Regions from separate parts of the Chitinibacter bivalviorum genome, predicted to be linked through region 3. Evidence: predicted binding sites of a transcription regulator. Region 3 holds the regulator's gene; each other region holds the start of a gene.
What was found. The regulator FliA, encoded in region 3, starts transcription of late flagellar genes. The targets are predictions, from matches to a motif close to GCTAAAGNTNNNNNNNNNNCNGCCGATAAT.
Positions count from the first base shown of each region.

Region 1: flgM (flagellar biosynthesis anti-sigma factor FlgM) is a predicted target of FliA. The motif match lies at 2,617-2,646, and genes of this name have one in related genera.
Region 2: HQ393_RS17875 (flagellin N-terminal helical domain-containing protein) is a predicted target of FliA. The motif match lies at 3,055-3,084, and genes of this name have one in related genera.

Region 1 is NZ_CP058627.1:454,549-462,305, reverse strand. Features, by position in the region: gene HQ393_RS02170 (hypothetical protein) at 1-348, shown strand, start outside; gene dapA (4-hydroxy-tetrahydrodipicolinate synthase) at 420-1,295, opposite strand; lysine riboswitch at 1,379-1,577, opposite strand; gene HQ393_RS02160 (flagella synthesis protein FlgN) at 1,824-2,276, opposite strand; gene flgM (flagellar biosynthesis anti-sigma factor FlgM) at 2,282-2,557, opposite strand; gene fliW (flagellar assembly protein FliW) at 2,774-3,187, shown strand; gene HQ393_RS02145 (acetyl-CoA carboxylase carboxyltransferase subunit alpha) at 3,334-4,302, shown strand; gene tilS (tRNA lysidine(34) synthetase TilS) at 4,271-5,674, shown strand; gene mutS (DNA mismatch repair protein MutS) at 5,725-7,757, shown strand, end outside.
Region 2 is NZ_CP058627.1:756,860-764,616, reverse strand. Features, by position in the region: gene fliD (flagellar filament capping protein FliD) at 1-1,002, opposite strand, end outside; gene HQ393_RS03510 (flagellar protein FlaG) at 1,038-1,418, opposite strand; gene HQ393_RS17875 (flagellin N-terminal helical domain-containing protein) at 1,498-2,982, opposite strand; gene HQ393_RS03500 (O-linked N-acetylglucosamine transferase, SPINDLY family protein) at 3,176-5,377, shown strand; gene HQ393_RS03495 (LbetaH domain-containing protein) at 5,380-6,009, opposite strand; gene HQ393_RS03490 (GNAT family N-acetyltransferase) at 6,002-6,637, opposite strand; gene HQ393_RS03485 (DegT/DnrJ/EryC1/StrS family aminotransferase) at 6,630-7,757, opposite strand.
Region 3 is NZ_CP058627.1:30,928-38,684, forward strand. Features, by position in the region: gene HQ393_RS00150 (DNA translocase FtsK) at 1-885, opposite strand, end outside; gene HQ393_RS00155 (lysophospholipid acyltransferase family protein) at 971-1,717, opposite strand; gene HQ393_RS00160 (flagellar motor protein) at 1,863-2,606, opposite strand; gene HQ393_RS00165 (RNA polymerase sigma factor FliA) at 2,607-3,347, opposite strand; gene HQ393_RS00170 (ABC-type transport auxiliary lipoprotein family protein) at 3,386-3,934, opposite strand; gene HQ393_RS00175 (MlaD family protein) at 3,961-5,007, opposite strand; gene HQ393_RS00180 (ABC transporter ATP-binding protein) at 5,016-5,774, opposite strand; gene HQ393_RS00185 (ABC transporter permease) at 5,778-6,860, opposite strand; gene HQ393_RS00190 (MinD/ParA family ATP-binding protein) at 6,853-7,746, opposite strand; gene flhF (flagellar biosynthesis GTPase FlhF) at 7,739-7,757, opposite strand, start outside.

The DNA.
Region 1 (7,757 bases), 420 kb from region 3:
GAACTATTTATTGCTGGATTCATTATGCTAGTTCCTGCAATTTTATTTGCATTCACAAGTAAACCATCATCTGGTATTGGTGCTGCTTTTGGCTCAATCCCTTTTCTGATGTGGGCAAATCATGCAGAGTGCTTGCAAGCGCAACAAAGCGGAGGGGCGGCCATGGCATATGTGTTTACCTTGTTTATCGGGGTGCCAGCGTCTGCACTCATCGGATGCCTAACCCAATTTGTACCTTTCGTTCTCAGAATAAAACCACGCAAAAATCTGATTAGTTACGCAAGTTCCGAACAATTGAATAAAACAACTCGTAAATTTGGAATCAAGAAAAGAGCCAAAAAACACTAATTTTTACAAAGTATCGCCGTCAAGATTAAGATCAAAAAGGGCTAGACGGCAATACTCATAGGGGTATCTAATCAAACTAGCTCGGCCACTTCACGATCTTTAGCTAGGATTGGCTCAAGCGAATTCAGATCTGCGGCACACAGCGGCAGGCGCAGTTCATTCGAAGTAATTCGCCCTTGGTGATGCATGATTGCTTTGGCGGGTATCGGGTTGGCGGCCAAGAATAGCGTTTCGGATGCGCTGCGCAGCAAATCACCAATCACCTCGCCCGCCAAGCCCTGCGCTACCCAGCGCGCCACTTGCTGCGGCCAGACATTACTCGCCACTGAAACCAAGCCCGCAGCACCGAGTTTTGCGTGCTCGGCAAACAGCACATCGTCGCCCGAATACCAAGCGATGCTTGGAAAGGCGGCTTTTAGCTCCGCAAAGCGCGCGGCATTGCCACCCGATTCTTTAACCGCCCAGCAATTGGGGTGCTCAATCAGGCCCGCCAGTGCCACATCCGACAGTGGCACGCCTGCGCGCGATGGAATGTTGTACAGCATACAGGGCTTGTTAACTGCATCCATCAGCGCGGCAAACCAGCGGCGCTGCCCTTCAGCACCCGGCTTGGCATAGATCGGTGTCACCAACAGATAGGCGTGGATCGGCAAGGTTTCACAAAAAGCCAGCCACTCAAGCTGGCTAGCTAGATCAAGCCCACCAACGCCGACCATGATCGGCACTTGCAATTGCAGGCTACAGGCGTGCTGTAACACGGCTTTACGCTCGGCCAAAGTCAGATTACTACCTTCACCCGTTGAGCCGAGCAAGAGCACGCCAGCACCAGCCGCTTCCTGCTCGCGCAGCAAAGCCGTCAGGGCATTCAGATCGAGTGACTCGTCAGGTAAAAAGGGGGTAATCAGCGCAGTCCAGAGCGATCTCTGGCGGGGATTGAGTGAGGTCATGCGATTCTCCAAATCAAGTAATAACGATTGGAGAGAGGAAAAGTGCGGCAATGACAGGCGCCAAAATAGCGCCAGAATAAATCATCACCAAGAGCACTCCAGTACCTCAATGCGCGGCAAAGCACACAGTGGGCTACTGACAGTCCAGGGGATTCAGCCCCTGCAACCAGCGCTTGACTCATCACATAGTCAAACACTTCGGCCTTGCACCCCCTAGTACTGCGTCAGCGGAATATGATTTCCTCAGCAATACGCCCTGGGCAAGGCGCCTCTCTTGTCGTTCAGAACCCCGATTTTCTCTGCGAATCGCTATTGCTGTCAAATCATATGCATTTTGCGAGGGTGAGTTCTTGATTAATCTCGCATTCAAGCCAGTGTGGGTGTGTACAGGGCTACGATTTTGGACTGAATTGAAAAAACTATTGAGCAAATACCAATAGCAGCATCCCAGCTATACACCCGAGCATTTGGATAGAGCTCGGATGATGAATCTCAAAATGAGGAATAGAAGAAATAGAACGGAGGAAATTACGCGCGATCGAAGGGGCGACTAATTGCCGACAACTGACTTAAACGCCCATCAGCGCTGTAACCCACATCAGGATTACGTTGCGCAGCCAGATTAGACATAATGAAACGATTCGCTTCTTCATGCGTTTCGATCAATTGGCCATTGGTGCGATTCATCATTTCAGCGAGCTTGGCACTTTGGCGTAAATCTTGCCAAACCTGAATCTGCTCACCTAAGGCTACTTCAATTTGATCGATTGTTTGCAATTGCGCTTGTGAGCAATACTGAGCGCGCGCCTTGCTTGCCAGCTCTAAAGCCTGCAACGCGCGATTTTTGTCTTCAATGATTTTTTGAACCGCGTCAAACTGGCGTTTGATTAGCGCATCTTGCTCTTGGGTCAACAAAACAATCAGTGCTTGCACACCGGATAGTTCAGCCGATAAATGGTTTCTCAAGCCTTCATTGCTCATCGTGATTAGCGGGCCAGTAGCTCTTTCACACTTGATAGCAAACCATCGGCAATCGCTTCCGGTTTAACCGCAAAGCGGCCTTCTGCAATCGCAGAGCGAATTGCAGCTACTTTTTCAGCATCAAAGCTGGCTTCATTACTGGCTACGCCTGAGAGCTTACTATTGACACTGCTACTTTCAACTGGCGTAGCAGCATCGGTTTTGGCGCTGGCATTGCTGCGCACCTCAGCCGTTTTACTCGCTAAACTCGCAAGCGGCTTACCCGAATTGTCGATTTTCATGATGTATCCCCTACCGTGATGTCCGGCGGTCATCGTCCCGTTATTTAACCATTATGCCTATAATCGGCAGCAGAGAGAAATTCTTTAGCAATTCAACCTTTTATCAGATTATTCTAATACACTTTGCGGCCAATTTCATACAAAAAATAGCCAATTAGCCCCGCTTTTGAGTAAGCTGGACTATGATTTTAGCTTATTCATAGGGGAGTATGCGCAATGGAAGTTTTCCAAAGTCAGTTTGGCCCGATCGAAGTCGATCCAAATACGGTTATTCATTTTCCGGCTGGCTTGCCGGGATTTGACGATTGCAAAAACTTCAAATTGCTCAACGAAGAAAAACCCAATCCCAGCATTTACTGGCTACAGTCGCTTGATGATGCCAGCGTGGCGTTTTCAATTATCGCGGCCGAACGCTTAGGCTTTAACTACGTGCTCACGCTAAACGATGAAGAATGTGACTCTATCGAGTTAAAAGACGCTTCCGAAGCCATGTTGTTTCTGATTTTGTCGCGACCAGAAGGCGAAGCAATTCGTGCCAATACCTTGGCACCACTGGTCATCAACCTGCAGTCTCGTAAGGGTTTGCAAAAAACAGATCTCAAAGCAGATATCGTATTTAGCAACAAATAAGCGGCAATTTGCTGCAAAGCAATAACACTTTAGCTGCACGATAGCTTGGGTTTGCAGCACGCTTGTTGTATGATTGCGCCAAATTTTTGGGGTAGCCATCTGGGCTACCTGCTTGCGCTAAATTGGCGCCTCTGGAGTTTTAGAGCATGAAAACCACCTTCCTTGACTTCGAGCAATCGGTTGCCGAGCTCGAAAACAAGATCGAAGAGCTGCGCTACGTGCAGGATGATTCGGCAGTTGATATTTCGGTTGAGATTTCTCACCTCGAGAAAAAGAGTCTTGAACTCACCAAAAATATCTATTCGAAATTAACGCCTTGGCAAATTTCACAGGTGTCACGCCATCCACAGCGTCCGTACACCTACGATTATATTGCGGGCTTATTTACCGATTTCCAAGAGCTGCATGGCGACCGCGCATTTGCTGATGATTTGGCGATTGTAGGTGGTTTAGCGCGCTTTAATGGTCAAAGCGTCATGGTCATCGGCCATCAAAAAGGCCGCGATACCAAAGAAAAAATCGCGCGTAATTTTGGTATGCCACGCCCAGAAGGCTATCGCAAAGCCTTGCGCATGATGAAGCTGGCCGAAAAATTCAATATTCCAGTGATCACCTTTGTCGACACGCCGGGTGCCTACCCAGGTATAGGCGCGGAAGAGCGTGGACAATCGGAAGCGATTGGTCGCAATCTGTTTGAAATGGCCAAATTGCGCGTGCCAGTGATCTGCACCGTGATTGGTGAAGGCGGCTCGGGCGGCGCGTTGGCAATTGCCGTCGGCGACGTAGTACAAATGTTGCAATATTCAACCTACTCGGTCATTTCACCAGAAGGTTGCGCGACGATTTTGTGGAAAACCGCTGAACGTGCGGCTGATGCAGCTGAAGCGTTGGGCATTACGGCCACTCGCCTGAAAACCTTGGGCTTGATCGACAAGGTTGTACCAGAACCCGTTGGCGGCGCACATCGTGATCCGCAAGCGATGATGGCAACCCTGAAAAAATCAATCGCCGACTCACTCAAAGCGCTCAAAGCGCAAAGTATCGACGAGCTACTTGATTCACGTTTTGATCGCTTGATGGAACATGGCAAATTCAAAGAAGAAGCCGTCGCCTAAGGCGAACTGGCCAGAAGCGCGTGATTTGATTACGCGCTTTATCGATCAGCAGCAAAACGACAACGGGAGCTTCGGCTCCCGTTGTGCCTTCCAAACACCTCGCCTGAGCGTGGGGCTATCGGGCGGACTCGACTCCAGCGTGCTATTGCACTTTCTAGCCTCGCTGCGCGACGAGCTAGGCTTTGCATTAAGCGCCCTGCACGTTCATCACGGGCTTTCACCCAACGCGGACATTTGGGCCCAATCCGCTCAAGCATTTGCCGCGCATTTGAATGTGCCTTGCCAGATTCAACACGTCACGCTCGAGCCCAATAGCGGCTATGGCATTGAAGGCGCGGCGCGTAAAGCGCGCTATGCCCAATACGAACTTCAAGCTTGCGACGCGATTGTTTTGGCGCACCATCAAAATGATCAGGCCGAAACTGTCTTGATCAATTTGCTACGTGGTTGTGGCCCCGCGGGCCTTGCCGCGATGCCTAGCCAGCGCCCACTTAATCCGCACATGGCCTTGTTGCGCCCGCTACTGACGCTACCCCGCAGCGAGTTATTGTCGTACGCTCAAAGCCATGATTTGCAGTGGGTAGAAGATGAAAGCAATCTGGACACCCAATATCAGCGCAATGATATTCGGCATAATTTAATGCCCACTATCATGCGTATATCGCCCAAAGCATTAACTACCATTACTCGCAGCGCCATACATCAATCCGAAGTCAATGACTTACTGATCGAAATTGCCGAACTCGATTTGCAGCAATGCCAGTCTGGCAATAGCCTAGCGCTTGAACCTTGGCTCAAGCTCAGTGCAGTACGGCAAAAAAATGTGCTGCGTCACTGGTTAGCGCAAGCGGGTATCGTGCTGGAATTGCGCGCCTTTAATGAATTAATTCGCACCGCAATTGACGCCGCCGGCGATACACACCCAGCACTGGTATGGCGCAATGCCGCCGTGCGTCGCTATCAAGGTCATTTGCACATCACTCAAGCGAGCTTGCAAGCGGGGCCAGAACAAGAGATTCAGGTCCAATGCAATGGCGAAAATGATCTACCTGACTGGCGCGGCGTATTGCGCTGGGTAGCGACCGAATCGGGCGGCATTGCCGAAGCTTTTTGCAGCAAGGCCAACATCAGTGTGCGCGGTCGCCAAGGCGGCGAGCAATTCAAACTCGCGGCCAATCGCCCTACCCGTTCGCTCAAAGCACAGTGCCAAGCCGCCGCGATTGCGCCGTGGCTGCGCGAAACCACCCCCTTGATTTATATTGATGGTCAACTCGCGGCGATGCCCGGCCTTGGCATCAATCACGAATTTATCGCCCCAGCAGGCAGCATAGGCTGGACGCCCGAGTGGCACCCTTACAAACCAAAGGTATAGCTCTGTAGATCAATACAGAATTAGCCCTCAGCAATATACCCAAGAAAACAATGGCAAAAAAAACCGCAACGGAAAACACCGCTCCATCTCATACGCCGATGATGGCGCAATATTTTGCACTCAAGGCGGATCATCAGGACAAGCTGGTGTTTTATCGCATGGGCGATTTTTACGAGCTGTTTTTTGACGATGCCATCAAGGCTGCGCGCCTGCTGGACATCACGCTCACCACGCGCGGCAGCAGCGCGGGCGAGCCAATTAAAATGGCCGGCATCCCATTTCACTCGCTCGAGCCCTATCTCGCCAAATTGGTAAAGCTCGGTGAATCAGTCGCCATCTGTGAGCAAGTCGGCGATCCGGCCACCAGCAAAGGTCCGGTCGAGCGCAAAGTCATGCGCGTGATTACGCCTGGCACGCTGACCGATGCGGCGCTACTGGACGATAAGCAAGAAAACCGCCTGCTGGCGATCCGGATGGTACGCGGCAAAATGGGCATGGCTTGGCTCTCGCTCGCCTCGGGCGATTTTGCCTTAATGGATGCCGACGCTGAAAAGCTCACTTCCGAGCTAGAGCGCCTGCGCCCCGCCGAGATTTTGATTAGCGATGAAGCTGAACTCACGCTGTTTGACCAATTGCGCATCCCGGTGCGCCGCGTAGCTAGCTGGCAATTTGATGCCGCCAGCGCCGAGCGCAATCTCACGCGTCATTTCGCGGTACATGATTTGGCGGGCTTTGGTATTACCGAACCACTGCTCGCACTTGGTGCCGCTGGCGCACTGCTCGAATATGTCCGTAGCACCCAAGGCGGCGTACTGCCCGCGCTGGCTGGTTTACGCGTGGAAAGTCACAGCCAGTTTATCGAGCTGGATGCCGCAACTCGCCGCAATCTGGAAATCACCGAAACCATTCGTGGCGAAACCGCGCCAACGTTATTTTCATTGCTGGACAACTGCGCCACAGGTATGGGTTCTCGTTTGCTGGCCAACTGGCTGCATCACCCACTGCGGAGTCACGCCAAAATTTTGGCACGACAAAGCGCGATTGGTACGTTGCTCGATGCGGGCCAAAACGACAGTCTCTACGCACAATTGCGCGAGATTGCCGATATTGAGCGCATTGTGTCGCGCATCGCGCTAAAAAGCGCCCGCCCACGCGATTTAGCCAGCTTGCGCGATAGTTTGCGGGTGTTGCCCGATCTGGCAGCGCAAATGCCATCGGGTGGCTTATTTGATGGGCTCTCGCACGCAATGCAGGCCGAGCCCGCCATTTACCAGCAGCTGGCGGCGGCGATCATGCCCGAGCCAGGCGTCGTAATTCGCGAAGGTGGCGTGATCGCCGATGGGTATTCGGTGGATTTGGACGAGCTGCGCGCCATTCAGAATAATTGCGGCGAATTCCTGACCATGCTGGAAGCGCGCGAGCGTGAACGCACTGGCATCGCGACGCTACGCGTGGAGTATAACCGTGTAGCAGGCTTTTTTATTGAAGTTACCAACTCATACCTAGGGCAGGTACCTGACGATTATCGTCGTCGCCAGACGATGAAAAATGCCGAGCGCTACATCACACCCGAGCTCAAGCAATTTGAAGAAAAAGCGCTATCGGCCAATGACCGAGCTTTAGCACTGGAAAAGCAATTATTCGAAGGCGTGATCGAGTCACTGCAAGCGCACCTCGCGACTCTACGCCTCGCTGCACAAGCGGTTGCGACACTCGATGTCTTGGTCTGCTTGGCGCAGCGCGCTCAGCTTTCAGGCTATATTGCGCCCGAGTTTTGCGATGAAGCCATGCTCAATATTGCAGCGGGTCGTCACCCCGTGGTTGAAGACCAGATCGATGACTTTATTCCCAACAGCGTCGACTTTCATCTAGCGCGCAAACTACTGCTGATTACCGGCCCAAATATGGGCGGTAAATCGACATATATGCGCCAAGTGGCCTTGATTGCCCTACTCGCCCATGTTGGCTCCTACGTCCCTGCAACGGCCGCGAAAATCGGTCGGCTGGATCGGATTTTCACACGCATTGGCGCCAGCGATGATCTGGCTGGCGGACGCTCGACCTTTATGGTCGAAATGACAGA
Region 2 (7,757 bases), 730 kb from region 3:
CATTTGCGTCATCGCTTTACGTAGCGAATTTTGCATCGACCGAACAGCTACATCACCATTTAATAAGCCAGAATTTTGCGTTTTTGGATCATAGGAGGTCAGATCGCCTAGCATTTTTGATAAATCATTATAGGCTTTAACAAAATCTTGAACATTTTTGGTGATTGCCCCGGTATTCTGGCTGACACTCATATTTACCGCTGAAGTAGTAATTTTATTGAGTGTCAACGTAACTCCATCGACAGCATCACTCACTGTATTTGTGGACTTACTAATTGCAATGCCATCGATTTTCAAATTGGCGTTTTGTGCTGCTTGCGTCTGAGCAAGATTACTTGCACCTCCGGTCGCAGCATTAAAGGCTAACATAGACAGACCGGATGTATCCGAATTGTCACCATCACTATCTGTAGTCGTAATTTTTAATGCATTGGACTCCCCCGTATCGGTAGAAACCATAGCCAACTTATAACCGCTACCGTCATTCACGATACTCGCAGTCACTCCTACGCCTGCCTTATTTATAGCATCTCGCAAACCAGTAAGCGTATTATTACTAGCATCAATTGTTATTGTTTTTGAAACTTTGTCTGGGTTAGCGGTAAAGCTCGTGGTAGTGCCACTCGTTGTATATTTGCCAAATTCAATTGAAATCGTACCTGTACCCACAATTGATGTGGGTGCCGTTAGGGCTTTAGACGCTAGTTTTTGATTTTGCGCTAACTGTGAAACCTCGACAGAAAAATTACTTTTTGCTGCGGTTTTGCTGGCCGATATTCCAACAAAATCACTAGCGGATGATGTTGCGGAGATAGTCGTAAAATTATCCGCATTAGCTAACTTTTGAGCAGAGCCTTGAAAAGTAGCCAACGCGCCCTTAATGGTTCCATAAGCACTAATCCGTTGCTTAATACCGACATTTCTAACGTCGAATTTTTGCAATGGCTGCTTTTCAATTGCCATTAACTGACTAACAATTGAATTCACATCGATCGTGCCCATGATTTAATCCCCTCAGAACTTTAACTAGACCCAACTTAGGCTTTATCTCTGACAAGAAGCCCTTGCAGTCGATCAAGCGCCTTAGCAATGCTAATCACTTCAGCACTAGGTATTTGGCGCAAAATTTCTTTTGACTTTGTATCAATTAGGCGTACTAGTTGAATCTTCGTATCCTGATCGGTACTAAATTCAAGACCCACATTTTGATTTAATGCTTGTACGGTTTCGTTGATTTTTTTGACGGCATCTTCAACATCTTTGGCTTGCTGCTTTGGATCAATAGCCTGAACAGCCGTTGGCCCAGCCTGAACCGGGGCAACGGCCTGCTCCGCCTTAATTGTTCCATTCTGGTGGAGAGTTTCATTCTGCGTCTGCGATGAAAGCGCAGGCGTTACATTCACTGATTGAATTTGCATGATGCACCTCTTCTTGCAAAGATGCCCCAGTACGTGTTTCGCACCGGGGCATACTTAGTTTACCTCAATTCACTGCTAATTAGCCGCGGAGCAAACTCAACACTTGGTTAGGCAATGCATTCGCTTGCGCCAGCATCGCAGTACCCGCTTGTTGCAAGACCTGAGCTTTCGCCAAGTTCGCTGTTTCGTTTGCATAATCAGTATCACGAATACGGCTACGTGATGCAGACAAATTTTCTGAGCTGGTTGACAAGTTAGAGATCGTGTTTTCAAAACGCGATTGCAAGGCACCCAAATCTGCGCGTGAGCTACTCACCTTTGAAATCGCAGCATCAATCGTTTTCAGAGCATCCTGTGCACCACTAAAGGTTGAAATATCGATGCCAGATACCGCTTTTAATGATGATGTTGCTGACGCAACAGCATTCGTCGTAGTTGGAACGATAGAGAACGCACTTGCTGAGTCAAAAGTCAAAGTCCCGCTTGCTGTTGCTGACGCCGCGGCTGACCCCCCTGAAGCCAGGGTCTGGCCTGCACCAACTGCGGCAAGGGAAGTATCTAATTTGCCAACAGTAACACTACCAGCATTAGTATTACCTGAAGCTGCAGTTACAGTTATATCATTGCCGTTTGAGTTTGTTAATACGATAGCTGTACCACCCGAATTCAACTGAGCAGTAACTCCAGTCTTTGAGGTCTGGTCATTAATAGCCGATAAGGCCGTTGCCAATCCAGCAGAACCTGTTGCCGCACCCAAAGTAAAGTTAATCGTTTGGCCTGCAGAACCATTATCAGAGGCCAAATTGATCGTATACGCACCAGCAGCAGTAAAGCCCAAAGCAACATTTGTTGTTGCTGTAGCAGTCACACCAGTAGCAGATGTTTGGTCATTGATATTTTTAGCCATGGTCTGCGCGGTATCGCTGGCAGTAACGGTAATGTTTTTAGTGCCAGCAGAACCAGATACGGCGATCGTACCACCAGTAACACCATTGGAACCAAAAGCACCGCTTGAAGCTGCGGGACCTGAACCTGCAGTAGAAATTTGGTTATTTCCATACTGATTGGTGCGGAAGTTACCAGTTGACGCCTGAATGGTTTGACCTGCATTGGCCCCGACTTGGAAATTGGCTGTACCAAAGGTACCATCCAGCAAGTTTTGTCCATTGAACTGCGTTGTTGTTGAAATGCGATCTAACTCAGAACTTAGCTGTGCAACCTCTGCCTGCAAGGCTTTACGGTCGCTTGAAGTATTGGTTGAGTTAGAAGATTGAACCGCCAACTCACGCATCCGCTGCAGCAAATCAGAGCTAGTTGACAATGCCCCCTCAGATGTTTGTGCCAATGAAATACCGTCATTTGCATTGCGCCGCGCCTGATCAAGACCGCGAATCTGGCTGGTCATACGATCTGAAATCGCCAAGCCCGCAGCATCATCTTTGGCACTATTAATCCGCAAACCTGAAGACAAGCGCTGCAGAGAAGTACTCAGCATGCTTTGCGATTTATTTAAGTTATTCTGTGAATTTAACGATGGAACGTTAGTATTAATGACTTGAGCCATGATGAGTATCTCCTAGAACAATTGATTGTAGAACCGGCGGGTCACAACCTTGTTCACACCGCCTACAGGAAAGTTATCGACTTTTGTTTGTGCAACTTTAGGCTCGACCATAAATAAAATTATTTGCGGCTAACTTCGCAAGTGATCTATAACCACCTACAATAAACGCTCGCAACCTTACAAAAAGCAAACTATGCGCAAAGTAAAAACGCACCTCCAACGTCAATTCCACGCTGAAAAAACCGTTGCGGATACAGCATATCAAGCAGGTGATGCGACAAAACTCAAACAATTATGCCAACGTATTTTAGTGTCCGATCCTTGCAATGAATATGCCACTTGCAACCTTGGACACATACTTGCGACTGAGGGCAAGATTCAAGAAGCCATACAAATTACAGAACGTGGCTTAGAAAAATCTCCCGATAGTGGCCAGCTCAATCTTAATCTAGCCTCCCTTTATGCTTCGATGAATCGTTTCAGCGAAGCAAGTAAACATATTGAAATTTCACTGCAAAAAAATCAACGTGATGCAAATGCATGGGTATGCAAGTCATATATTTCTAAAAACCTCTGCAATCAAGAGGACGTTTTTCTCTCATGCAACAAAGCCCTTGAGCTTGAACCTAATAACATTACAGCGCTAAACAACTTAGCCACGTATTACCTTGAAAATGGGCGGCCAAGAGAAGCCGTACTTAGGTATCGTGACATCATTGAAAAAACACCAAATAACATTGACATGGCCAGAACAAATTTATTGTTTGCCATGCAATATGACGAAGAGAGCACTTTAGATGAGATCGTTTATGAAAGTAAAAAATATGCAAATCTAATTGAAAAAGCAGCCACTGTTACAGTGAACCACAAAAATAAACCTTTGCCATGGAGAAAATTACGAATAGGTTTTTTATCTGCTGACATAAAAAGCCATCCAGTCGCTTATATTTTGGAACCTTTACTAGCACGACTAGATAGAACTCAATACTCAGTATATGCTTATCACACAATTAGTAATGGAGATGCATTAACTGAAAGACTCGTAAAATACTTCGATTCATTTAAATCTATTGCATTCAAAACTATAGATGAACAATGCAAAACAATTCAAGCAGATGAAATTGATATTTTAATTGATCTCTCTGGTCATACGGCTGGTAATGCGATGCGTGTACTAGCCGAAAAACCAGCTCCTGTGCAAGTTACTTGGCTAGGATACCCTGGTACAACGGGGCTATCTAATATTGACATTCGCATAACAGATGAAATTATTGACGAAAATGCGACTGATGAAGAGTATTCTGAAAAATTATATATTTTGCCCGCACCTTTTTGTGTCTATCGCCCTTGTGCAAAAAATCCAATTCAACGCTACTGGCCGGAGTACCAAGTCAAACCAACGCCAGCACTAACCAACGGCTATATTACATTTGGCACATGCAATAATCTTTCAAAAATAAATAGTCGTACGCTCAATGCATGGGCTGATATATTAAGGCTAGTCCCAAACTCGAAAATATTGTTTGAAGCTTGGGGCATGGATGATTCTGAGAGCAAAAATGCGCTTATTGCAAAATGCAATTCACATGGAATCGCAACTGAATGTCTTATTCTGGAACCAAGGACTGCAAATAATCAATACCTTACCTATCATAAAATTGACATCAGCCTAGACACTTTCCCATTAACAGGGGGAAATAGCACCTTTGATGCCCTCTGGATGGGAGTGCCTGTAATCACCCTAGCAGGAAGGTCATATCGGGAGCGGATTTCGACTTCGATTCTTACAGCACTTAATCAAGTAGATTGGATTGCCAATGACATCAACTCATATACTGAAAAAGCATTCAATCTAGCAAACGACATTGTGACACTTAATCAAATAAGACAAGGGCTTCGAATCAAACTAGAAAAAAGCCTTGCAATGGATGAAGTAAGATTCAGTATTTATTTTGATAATGCACTTCGCCAAGCTTGGATCCATTGGTGCGAAAAACAAAATGTAACAATTGAAAATTCACCAGAAATTCCAAAGCATAAAACACAAGTATTTATCGGCAGTGGCCAAACTAAAGACTTAGCTGAAATGTTGACTCAGCTTCAAGTGACAATCAGCGCAAAAGAATGGAACAAGGTTTACTATCAGGCCAACCTGATACTTGAATCAGTACCGCAGCAAGCGGAAGCACTAGCAGCATTTGCGGAAGCTGACTTTGCGAACGGCTACTCAATGGCTATTTCGTACATGAGCCATGCATTAGATAACGCACCGAACAACCCAAATTACTACATTCGATTAACTGAGATGCTTATTGCTAACGGTGATAACATTTCGGCACAGAAAATTCTTAAACTACTAGAACTCCGGATTAGTCAGAGCATAATAAAACAATAAATTCACATTCTAAATATATCAGCCAACACATTGTGTTTTGCTTTTTTTAGCAGCAATTGACCTGAACCAGAAAATACTAACGAGTCAGCTGGTATATTTTGATTAACAACACCAACCCCTTGTGAAATCACGGCATTCTTGCCAATATGACTACGCCCAATGATTGCTGTATTCGGATACATTACTACCCCAGACTCCAATACTGGCGCAATACCGTGATTTTTTCCGACAGTAGAATTTTGATACAGCACAAGATAATTACTATAGCTTGCTTTTGCCAATACAATACCAACCGAGTGTCCGATAAAGAATACCTCAGGCATTTCCACCTCAAAAAACAAATCAATCCCATTCAGCATTTTATTTAAGCCGAATAGCTTTTCACATACCTGGCGCGAGCCACCGCTCCGCCAAATTTGATTAGACAGATAGTATAAAAATATACAATATTGACTCGAATGAAGGTAGTTGAATTTATTAGGTTCCCATAGCTTAACTTCATTAATACATCGCATCAATCGAAGCTTAGCTGGGGCAATATGAGAAGCGACCTCTGCAACACAGTGATCACCATCAGGATACACAGCTTCAAGCTGCCGATTAACATATGCTGCAAGTTCAGAATCAAGCATGTGCATAACGCATATAAACTAAAAAAGGAGCAATATGACCTTCTCGCTCTGACCATATGAGCGTGCTGTCAACTTGACTCGCCATAATACTGACCCGTTTATACTCAACAAAGCCTGATTTTCTGTAAAAATCAATTGCCGTATTATCTGAACGAACTCGGACACAAACTTCTTCCAAGCCCAATTCAGATTTAGCCCATTTAATCAAGGTTTGTAGAGCTTCTTTCATCAGCCCTTTTGGAGCAGGATTACCACGTACAATCGCATCTGCTTCACCATATTTTGCATCCCAATTAATAAACCCCAACCCCAAATGCCCAATAGAATTTCCATTCAAATCTTCAAGCATGAACAATATTTTACCTAGATCAGCATCGACAGAATTGACTAGCCATCTTCTTGTCTGCTCTCGGGTAGCGTCAAACTCAGTCAAAAATGATTTCACAAATCGATTTCGCCACTCGCTTAAATTATCCAAGTCTTGATCACTAAGGGCATCGCCTTTGGTAACAATCGGCCTTAATAAGGCAACAACTGGCTTTCCGACTGGCAAACAGAGTGAGCCCTCTTGCCAGCCCCTATTAGACTTTAACAATCTCAGCAGATTTAGACCATCTGGTTCAATCATTTTTATCTCCAAAGAACGCTCTAATTTTCTCACAAATAAATTTGATATCATTTATTGCCATCTTAGAATGCAACGGCAGAGTTATTAATTCTTTTGCCAATAAAGAAGTCACAGTCAAATCACCAGCTTTACATTGTTTCCATAATGTAAAGGTATGCCCAGGCAACCAATGAATCCCCGTATCCACCCCCTGCTCTTTTAGATATTCACGTAAATTATCGCGATACTGACTATCAACGCGGATATAATAAATAAACGGATTCATTCCGTAAAAATCACCCTTCGGAATTTTTACCGCATCAAAATTGGCGAGTTGTTTACTGTATTCAAGACACCCCAGACGGCGAGTATCCCTAATCACATCTAATTTATTAATTTGTGCCATTCCAATTGCGGCGTGCATATTAAGCATGTGATATCGAAAACCAACAGATGCAACATCAAAAGTCCATGCACGCTGATTTTTATACATTACTGTTGAAGGCTGCTGCATACCAAGTAAGCGGAGCTCATGCAACCGTTTCAATTCAGCCTCTGATTTTACAACGACAACACCACCATCAAGACACGTCACCGTTTTTACTGGGTCAAAACTAAAGACTGTAATGTCTGAAAAAGAACCAATTTTTTTCCCTTGATAGGATGATCCAAAAGAATGAGAGGCATCATGGATAATGCGAACCTGGTTTTTCTCAGCAAAGATGCGGACTTTTTCGTGATCCATTACGCCACAAGCATAGTCCATCACAATAACGGCCTTGGTCTTTTCCGTAACAAGTAATTGGGCTTTATCAAGATCAATGCCTAAACCATCATCAATGCAATCACAAAAAACTAACTCCGCCCCTACCCATGATACAACTTGAAAGTCTGCCGAACAATTAAATGAGGCAACAATAACCTCATCCCCAGCGCCTACCTCAGCCAATAAAAGAGCCAAGTGCAGCCCCGCTGTTGCAGTACTTACGGCTGCTACATAACGATCACCTCCAATTTCTTTCGCAACGGCTTCTTCAAACTGAGAAACATAACTTCCCATGCCGAGCCAGCCCATTTCTAAAGACTCTTTACTTGCATTAATTTCTTCAGCTTCAATCAAAGGTTTAAAAACGGGAATCAT
Region 3 (7,757 bases):
TGCTACAGGGGCCGGAGGCAGATCCTCTTCTGCAAACAGCAAGGGCTGTGCGGCTTGTTTAGCTTCGAGGATTTGCTGTTTTTCTAGTTCTTTCTTTTCTCGTTCCAGTTTTTTTGCGATGGGGACATCAACTTGCGGCGTTTCGATAATTAAAGGCGCTTTGTCGTCTTGTTTCTTTTTGGCTTCAGACACCTTTTGCTCGCGCATTTTTTTGGTTTCGCGGCCGATTTTTCTATCTTGTGCGGCTTGGAATGCAGAATGGATTTTTTCTATGCCCCATTCAATGGCTGCCCCAATGTTTTCCATGACATTGAGCCAAGACAGGCCTGTGAAGAGTGATATACCCAGCCCCATCGTCGCAAATAGCAACAGCGTTGCGCCGCTAAAGCCAAAGCTTTTCATCAGCCAACCGCCCAGCGATAGACCTAGAATCCCGCCTGGAACATGTGGCAAGGACACCGTCATGCTATGTAGACGCAAAGCTTCAAGGCTGGCGCTGGATAAGATAATCAGCGCAAAGCCTAGGCAGGCCAGAAAAACGAGCGGTTTGGAAGACTCAGTGACGCGGTCGATGCGGCGATAGCCCCATAAAATGGCAGCCAAGCAAAAGACGATCCACCACCAAGCAGAAAAGCCGAAGCAATATAACAATACATCGGCCACCCATGCGCCAAAGGTACCACCTCGATTGTGAATCACTGTTTCGGTGGCGCTATGTGACCAGCCTGGGTCAGAGCGATGGTAGCTGGTGAGGACGAGGATTAGATAGCCCAGCAAAACGACGAGCAATAGCCACCAAGATTCTCGCAATAAATTAGCGACAGGGGCAGGCAGCGCTGCGCGCGTCGAGATGTTGGCAACATTTTTCTTGCGAAACAGGGGCATGGTTCAATTTGTCGGAATCGATAGCTTTCGCGATTATAACGGCAAGCCCGTCTTGTGCAGGGGAAAAGCGACGAATGCTGGCAAATTAATCCAAAAAGCGCTGCTGCCACGCCAAATATTGCGCATAAACTGCCTGATTGTATTGTTCTTTGTCGCTAAATTGTTGCGCTTGGATGGGGTCAAAGACGTGGTAATGCACGACGGGGTTAGGCGTGGTTATCATGAGCCAGATTTTGGTGAGTAAATGCTCACCTGCCTGCCATTCAAATTGTGCCTGTGCTTCATGATGTAAAAATACCGGCAAAATGGGCACTCCTGTCGCTAGTGAGGTGGCAAACGCGCCAAATAAAAAACGTGGCGCTATTCTGCGGCCTTTGCATCCGCCTTCGGGATAGAGCGCAATATTGTCGCCCGAATTGACCGCGTCGATCAGTGCTTGTTGCGCCGCTTGGCGAGAGTCTTTGCTTTCTCGCTCAACAAAGAGGGTTCCCGCTGCTTGAGCAATTTTGCCAACCAGAAACCATGTTTTGACTTCGACTTTGGCTAAGCTGCGAACACGAAAAAGGGCCGGAATACCCACGTCTTCCAGAGCAGATGGGTGATTAGCGATCAGGATATAGTGTTCAGGTAGTTGCCCTTGATAATGCTGATGCAGGCGTAATTGAACACCTAGTGCGCGGATAAAACAGCGGCACCAGCTTTGAAATAAGCTGGGATAAATCACTTTAAGCCATTGTGCAGGTAATAGTGATAGCGCCACCATCGCGAGCGTGAATAGCGCTAAATCCAGCCAAGCAATGCAGCGCACGAAGAGGCGACATAGGGGAATCATGGTGTTTCCTAGGCGCTAAGTTATTTTGACTATAGCGACTGGGAAACTGATTTGTGTAGGAAATGCAGAATGAGCAAATAATTTTGGCTGATGGGTTGGGTATGTGCTTGAATGTAATATCTTGCTTTGATTTGGGGGATATACCCTAGTGATGTAGGAAACCTGCCAATTTGTTTTCGAGTAAGCGAGGGTTTTCACCATTGGCAATGGTCACGAGGCCTTCGGCGACCATTTCGCGACGACGCACTTCGAGCATGATGTAGTGTTTGAGTTTATTGGAAATCGGCAGCAGGATTAAGTTGGCTGCGCCTACGCCGTAAATCGTTGCGACAAAGGCGACGGCAATCCCCGCCCCAAGCTTAGAAGGGTCGGTTAGATTTTCCATCACGTGAATTAGGCCAAGTACCGCGCCCAAAATACCAAAAGTGGGCGAGTAGCCACCGGCCGATTCCCAGATCTTGGCTGCTGCGCGGGCTTGATCTTCATACGCATCGATATCGAGCTCAAGTGCACGGCGTACGGTTTCGGGCTCGGCGCCATCGACCACCATTGTTAAACCACGTTTTACAAATGGATCTTTTTCGCTATTTAGATAGGCCTCAAGTGCCAGTAAACCGCCACGGCGCGCTTGATTACCCCAATTCATTAAGGTGCTTAAAACTTTGCGAAAATCCATCGATGGGGGAAAGAAAATCCAGCGCAGCATTTTAATGCCAGCAATAAAGTGCCGCATTTCGGTTTGCAACATCACCGCGCCGGTGGTGCCGCCAATCACGATCAAAAAGGCGGTGAACTGAACGAGCGAGCCGATATGACCGCCTTCGAGCCAATGCCCCAGCACAATGGCGGTTAAACCTAAAATAATGCCTAAAACGCTAATTTTATCCATTTAGATCAGCCAGTCTTTGAGTTTACCGCGCAGTCGGGCGACTGCTTGGCTATGGAGTTGGCAAACACGCGATTCGGATACGCCTAGGACGGCGCCGATTTCTTTGAGATTGAGTTCTTCGTCGTAATACAGCGCCATCAGTAGTTTTTCGCGTTCTGGCAAGCCACTAATTGCTTCAATCAGGTGCCCGCGGAACGATTCATCGCTTAAGACATCGGCCGGATTGGCGCTGTGGTCGGCGGCATATTGATCGAGCTGATCGTTTTCGCCCTCAACTTCGAAATCTTCATAGTGCAATAACTGGTGGCCGCGAGCATCACCGAGCATGGTTTGGTATTCGTCGAGCGGAATATTGAGCGCCTGAGCCACTTCGCCCTCGGTGGGCTGACGGCCTTGTTGTTGCTCCAGCGCCACGATCGCACGCTCGATTTCGCGCATGTTTTTTCGCGCCTGACGAGGCAGCCAGTCTGCACTGCGCAGCTCGTCCAACATGGCGCCACGGATGCGTTGGCTGGCGAAGGTTTCAAACTGCACGCCAGCATCAATATCAAAATTGCGGGCAGCTTCCATCAAGCCCATTAAGCCTACTTGGATTAAGTCGTCGACATCAACGCTGGCGGGCAGCTTGCTGATCATGTGATAAGCAATTTTTCTGACCAAGGGCGCATGTTGTTGCACGCGATCTTCTTCGCTAGAGCTTTGGGTGCTGCGATAAAGTGAAAGGGCGCGATTGGATGACATGATAACAGCGTAAACGGAATGTCCTTTAGTGTAGCTGACTAATTGAGGTTTGACGAAATCAGATGTTGTTCTAATTGATTTAGTAACGATGCCAATGCTTGTTGATAGCCTTTTGCCGCCGTTTCTGGTTGAGCGTCGGCAATCACTTGCTCGGCGGTCAAAGTGAAACTCTCTGACTTGGCATGGTTGCTGAGCAAGAATTGCACCCTGATCAAGACTTTGGGGTGATGCACGTCGCTGACGTCGATATACATTGCGAGTAATTCGCCTTCGAGCTGCCATGGCGCAATCAGGCTGCTGCCGGTTGGATAAACCTGACTAAATAAGCCGCTTTGCGCCAACCATTGGCGAGTTTGCTGGGTGATTTGTACCGTGGGTGTTGCCAAAAAGCCGTGATAGGGGTCGGCAACAAAGCGCTGTTCGCTCTCTTTATATAGAAATGCCATGTCCCGATATGGGGCGGTGCTGCGTAACTCATTGACTTGGAGTGCGCCAAATTGAGCGCTCTGGCTGGTACCGCTACGCTGGGTTTGCAGCAAATAATCTTGGCGCGCAGGCGGCGTGCTGCTGCAGGCGGTGATGAGCATGATGCATACAATAATCAGTGCATTTTTCATGGTTTGGGCGGGATATAGGGTTTGGGTGGCTCGGCAAACAACAGACTGCTAGGGCGTTGATTGGCTTTCTCGCTCAGGGCTTTCAGATTCGCGCTGGTGCTGCTGAGGTTATCAATGATTTGTTGTAAATCACCCTCACGCTGCGCGCTCAAATGATCAAGGCGCAGCGTAATTTTGTCGATGCGCTGCACAGCGCTGGCTAACTCTGGGCTGGCGAGTAGAGTTTTGGCCGAATGTGCTGCACTGGCAAAGTCATTGCTGGCAGTACGCAGTGCAGGTTGCTCCAATATAGTTTTCAAGGCTTGATTGGTTTCTCGTGCTTCGCTAATCAGCTGGCTGCTTTCGCTGGCAATTTGCGCGAGTGGCATCGCATTGATGGTGCCGAGCAATTGACTAGTCTGTTGGCTTAATTGTTTGGTGGGAATGTCTTGTAGCTTCTGATTCATCGTGATTAGGGTTTGATTCACCAAATCGACGGTTTTGTCGAGATCGACGCGTTGCAATTTGGCCATTAAATCCTGTGCGCTCCCCAAAATTTGATTCACCGTACTATTGGTCGAGGGGATGTAGAGGTATTTAGGCTTCCATGCAAAGGGCAGAGTGTGTTGATCCGCGTTGCTGACATAATCAATTTCAAGGTAACTGGTGCCTGTGAGCCCTTGCGGCGCCAATTTGACACGTAAGCCCTTGGCAATTTCGCCATCGAGCTCTTGCTGCTGTGCATTGTTGAGATCATGTTTCCCAAACAGCGCATTTTGTAGGGTGGCTTCTACCAAAACGTATTGTTTGCGCTGGGTGTTGGGCAGTTCACCCTCGTAGCGATTGTAGGTAAAGGTGATGGCGCTGACTTCGCCGACGGCGACGCCACGGTAACGCACTTTGGAGCCGACATCGAGCCCGCGAACGGATTCGTCAAAATAGGTTTCGAGCATAATTTTGGGTTGCCACCAGCGACCACTGCCAATCCCGATCAGCAGTGCTGCACCTAAAATCAGCGTGCCGATAATAAATAGCCCAAGGCGGAAATTCGAACGATGTTGCATAGGTTTCGTTAACCCTCGACTCGAAGTGGGCGTTGCGCATTAAAAAAGCTCGATACACGACGATCGCTCGATTGAGCTAAGGCTGCTGGTGTGTCGATGGCCACAATGCCTTTGATGGTTTTGTCTAGCATAATTGCCCGATCTGCAATGGCCGCAATACTGGCCAATTCATGGGTTACCACCACAATGGTGACGCCTTGGGTTTCAGCAAGGCGACGAATAAGCTGATCAAGTTCGGCCGAGGTAATCGGATCAAGCCCAGCGGAGGGTTCATCCAAAAACAAGATTTGCGGATCCAGCGCCATCGCGCGGGCAATCGCCGCGCGTTTTTGCATCCCGCCTGATAATTCAGATGGGAAAAAATCGGCAAATTCTTCTAGCCCAACCAATCGTAATTTGAGCCGCGCCAGTGTGTCTATCGCGATGGCATCCAACTCGCTAAAGCTACTAAGCGGCAGCGTAATATTATCCAGAATACTCATCGAGCCAAAGAGTGCGCCAGATTGATACATAACGCCAATTTTGCGCAGTATAGCCTCACGATCCTTGTAATTAGAGCCTACTAGCTCATTACCCACTATCTGTATGCTGCCAGAGCGTGGGGGGTAAAGGCCGATCAGATGTTTGAGCAGTGTCGATTTGCCGCAGCCCGAGCCGCCAAGTATCGTCACCACTTCACCTTTTTCAATGCTAAAGCTCACATCTTCCAAGATCGAGCGATCGCCCCAGCCACAGTACAGATGATTGACTGCAATACTCGGATTCATCGCCTACCAGCCCAGATGATAGTAAACGACCGCGAAAATGCCGTCGGTGATCACCAGTAATACCAAAATATTCACCACTGCACGGGTGGTCGACGCACCGACCGCACTTGCGCCAGTGCCTGTACTGAGGCCACGAAAGCAGCCGACCGAAGCCACAACAAGACCAAAAGCGGCCGCCTTGAGCATGCCGCTAAAAAAATCCGTTGCATCAACTTGAGTGCTCACTTGCGTCCAGAACGTCGACATCGGTATGCCAAACCCTTCCATCACCAAAGCACCGCCGAGCAAACTAATCACTTCGGCACAAATGGCCAGCAATGGCAGCATTAATAAACCCGCCAGCAAACGCGGCAACACCAGAAAATGCATTGGGTCATAGCCAAATGTCACCAGCGCATTGATTTCTTCATTTACTTTCATCGTGCCAATTTCGGCAGCAAATGCCGCGCCCGAGCGGCCAGCTAGTACGATGGCTGTCATCAAGGGGCCAAGCTCGCGGATCATCGATAGCCCGAGCAGATTGGCGACAAAAACCTCGGCGCCAAATTGGCGCATCGGGATGGCCGATTGAAACGCCAGAATAATCCCGAGTAGCAGTGAAATCAGGCTAATAATGGGCAGAGCATTGGCTCCGGTTAATTCGCATTGCCGAATAAACTCGCCCCAGCGTACATGCTGTGGTTGGCGCAGCGCCACCGCAAACACGCGCGCGGCTTCACCGATAAAGCTGATCTGGTCTTTAAAATCATTGAGCGCAATGCGGGCCGTAATGCCGATTTGGCTAATCCACGGCGTGGGGGGCTTTGGGGCTGGTGCTTGCAGTGCCAGCTGAGGATCAAGCGCGGCCAGCAGGCGTTGGCAATCGTCATTGACGCCTTGCAATAGCACGCCTTGCTGGCTGAGTTCAAACAACATCGCTGCGCCCGCACCATCGCATTGCCTAACTTCGCTCAGATCGAGTGCTTGCGCTTGCCAGTTAATCTGGCGACTTTGCCGCCAGATAGGGGCGATGCTCGCCAGTGTTAAATCACCCGCGAGGTAATACGTTTGATCGCGCAAGGTCAGGCTGAGTTTGGCTTCAGCCATGGTGTAGCCTTTCTTGTAGCAAGCGCGATGATTCAACCAGACGATGAACAAAATGCCCCGCCGAATCATGCCCTGCACTAGGGGGTATCCAGCGCAAGATAACGTCTGCTAATTGCCGCATCGCCATACTGGCCTCGGTATCTGGAAATGCCTCGATCACGGTCTTGCCCAGCCGGGTGGCACGATTCAGCAGTGGGTCTTCGGGTACGTAGCCGATCAACTTGAGTTGCAGGGCAGAACCCAAAAATTGCTGCGTGACCGTGCGTAGGCGTTCAAATAAAGCCATCGCTTCGCCCAGGCTTTCAACGCGGTTGACCAAAATGCGAAAATCGCGCCGCGCATAATCCTGCGCCAATTGTTTGATCGTAGCGTAGGCATCAGTCAGCGACTCGGCTCGATTGGACAGCACGACGACGACATCATCGGCCGCCAGACTCAGGCTGGGAATGCCGGTGCTGCCCATTGGTCGCGTATCGAGCAAGAGATAATCAACATGCTCGGTAATCGCTTCAAACTCGGCGGCAAGCCAGTGCTGCTCGGCGTCGTTTAGGCGTGAAATAATCTGCGGGTTGCTGGCGATGGATAAAATCTGAAAGCCGTGTCGAGTCTCGACAATGCTATCGGCCAGACTTGCTTCGTGGCGTAGGACATGCTCCAAGGTAAAACCTTGGCTCAGTTGCAGTCGGGCGCTGATATTTTGTGTGCCGCTAAATTCATCCAGAATCAGCACTTCACGCTGGCGTTCAGCCAACGCAGCAGCCAGATTGATCACTAACGTTGTGGTACCCGAATCGCCACGTCCACCGCACAGGCTAATGCTACGACAAGTAGGAGGGCTGACCAATTGACGCAAGCCGGCGGCTTGGTCTTGCCAGCGTTTAGGCACGGGCACCGCCT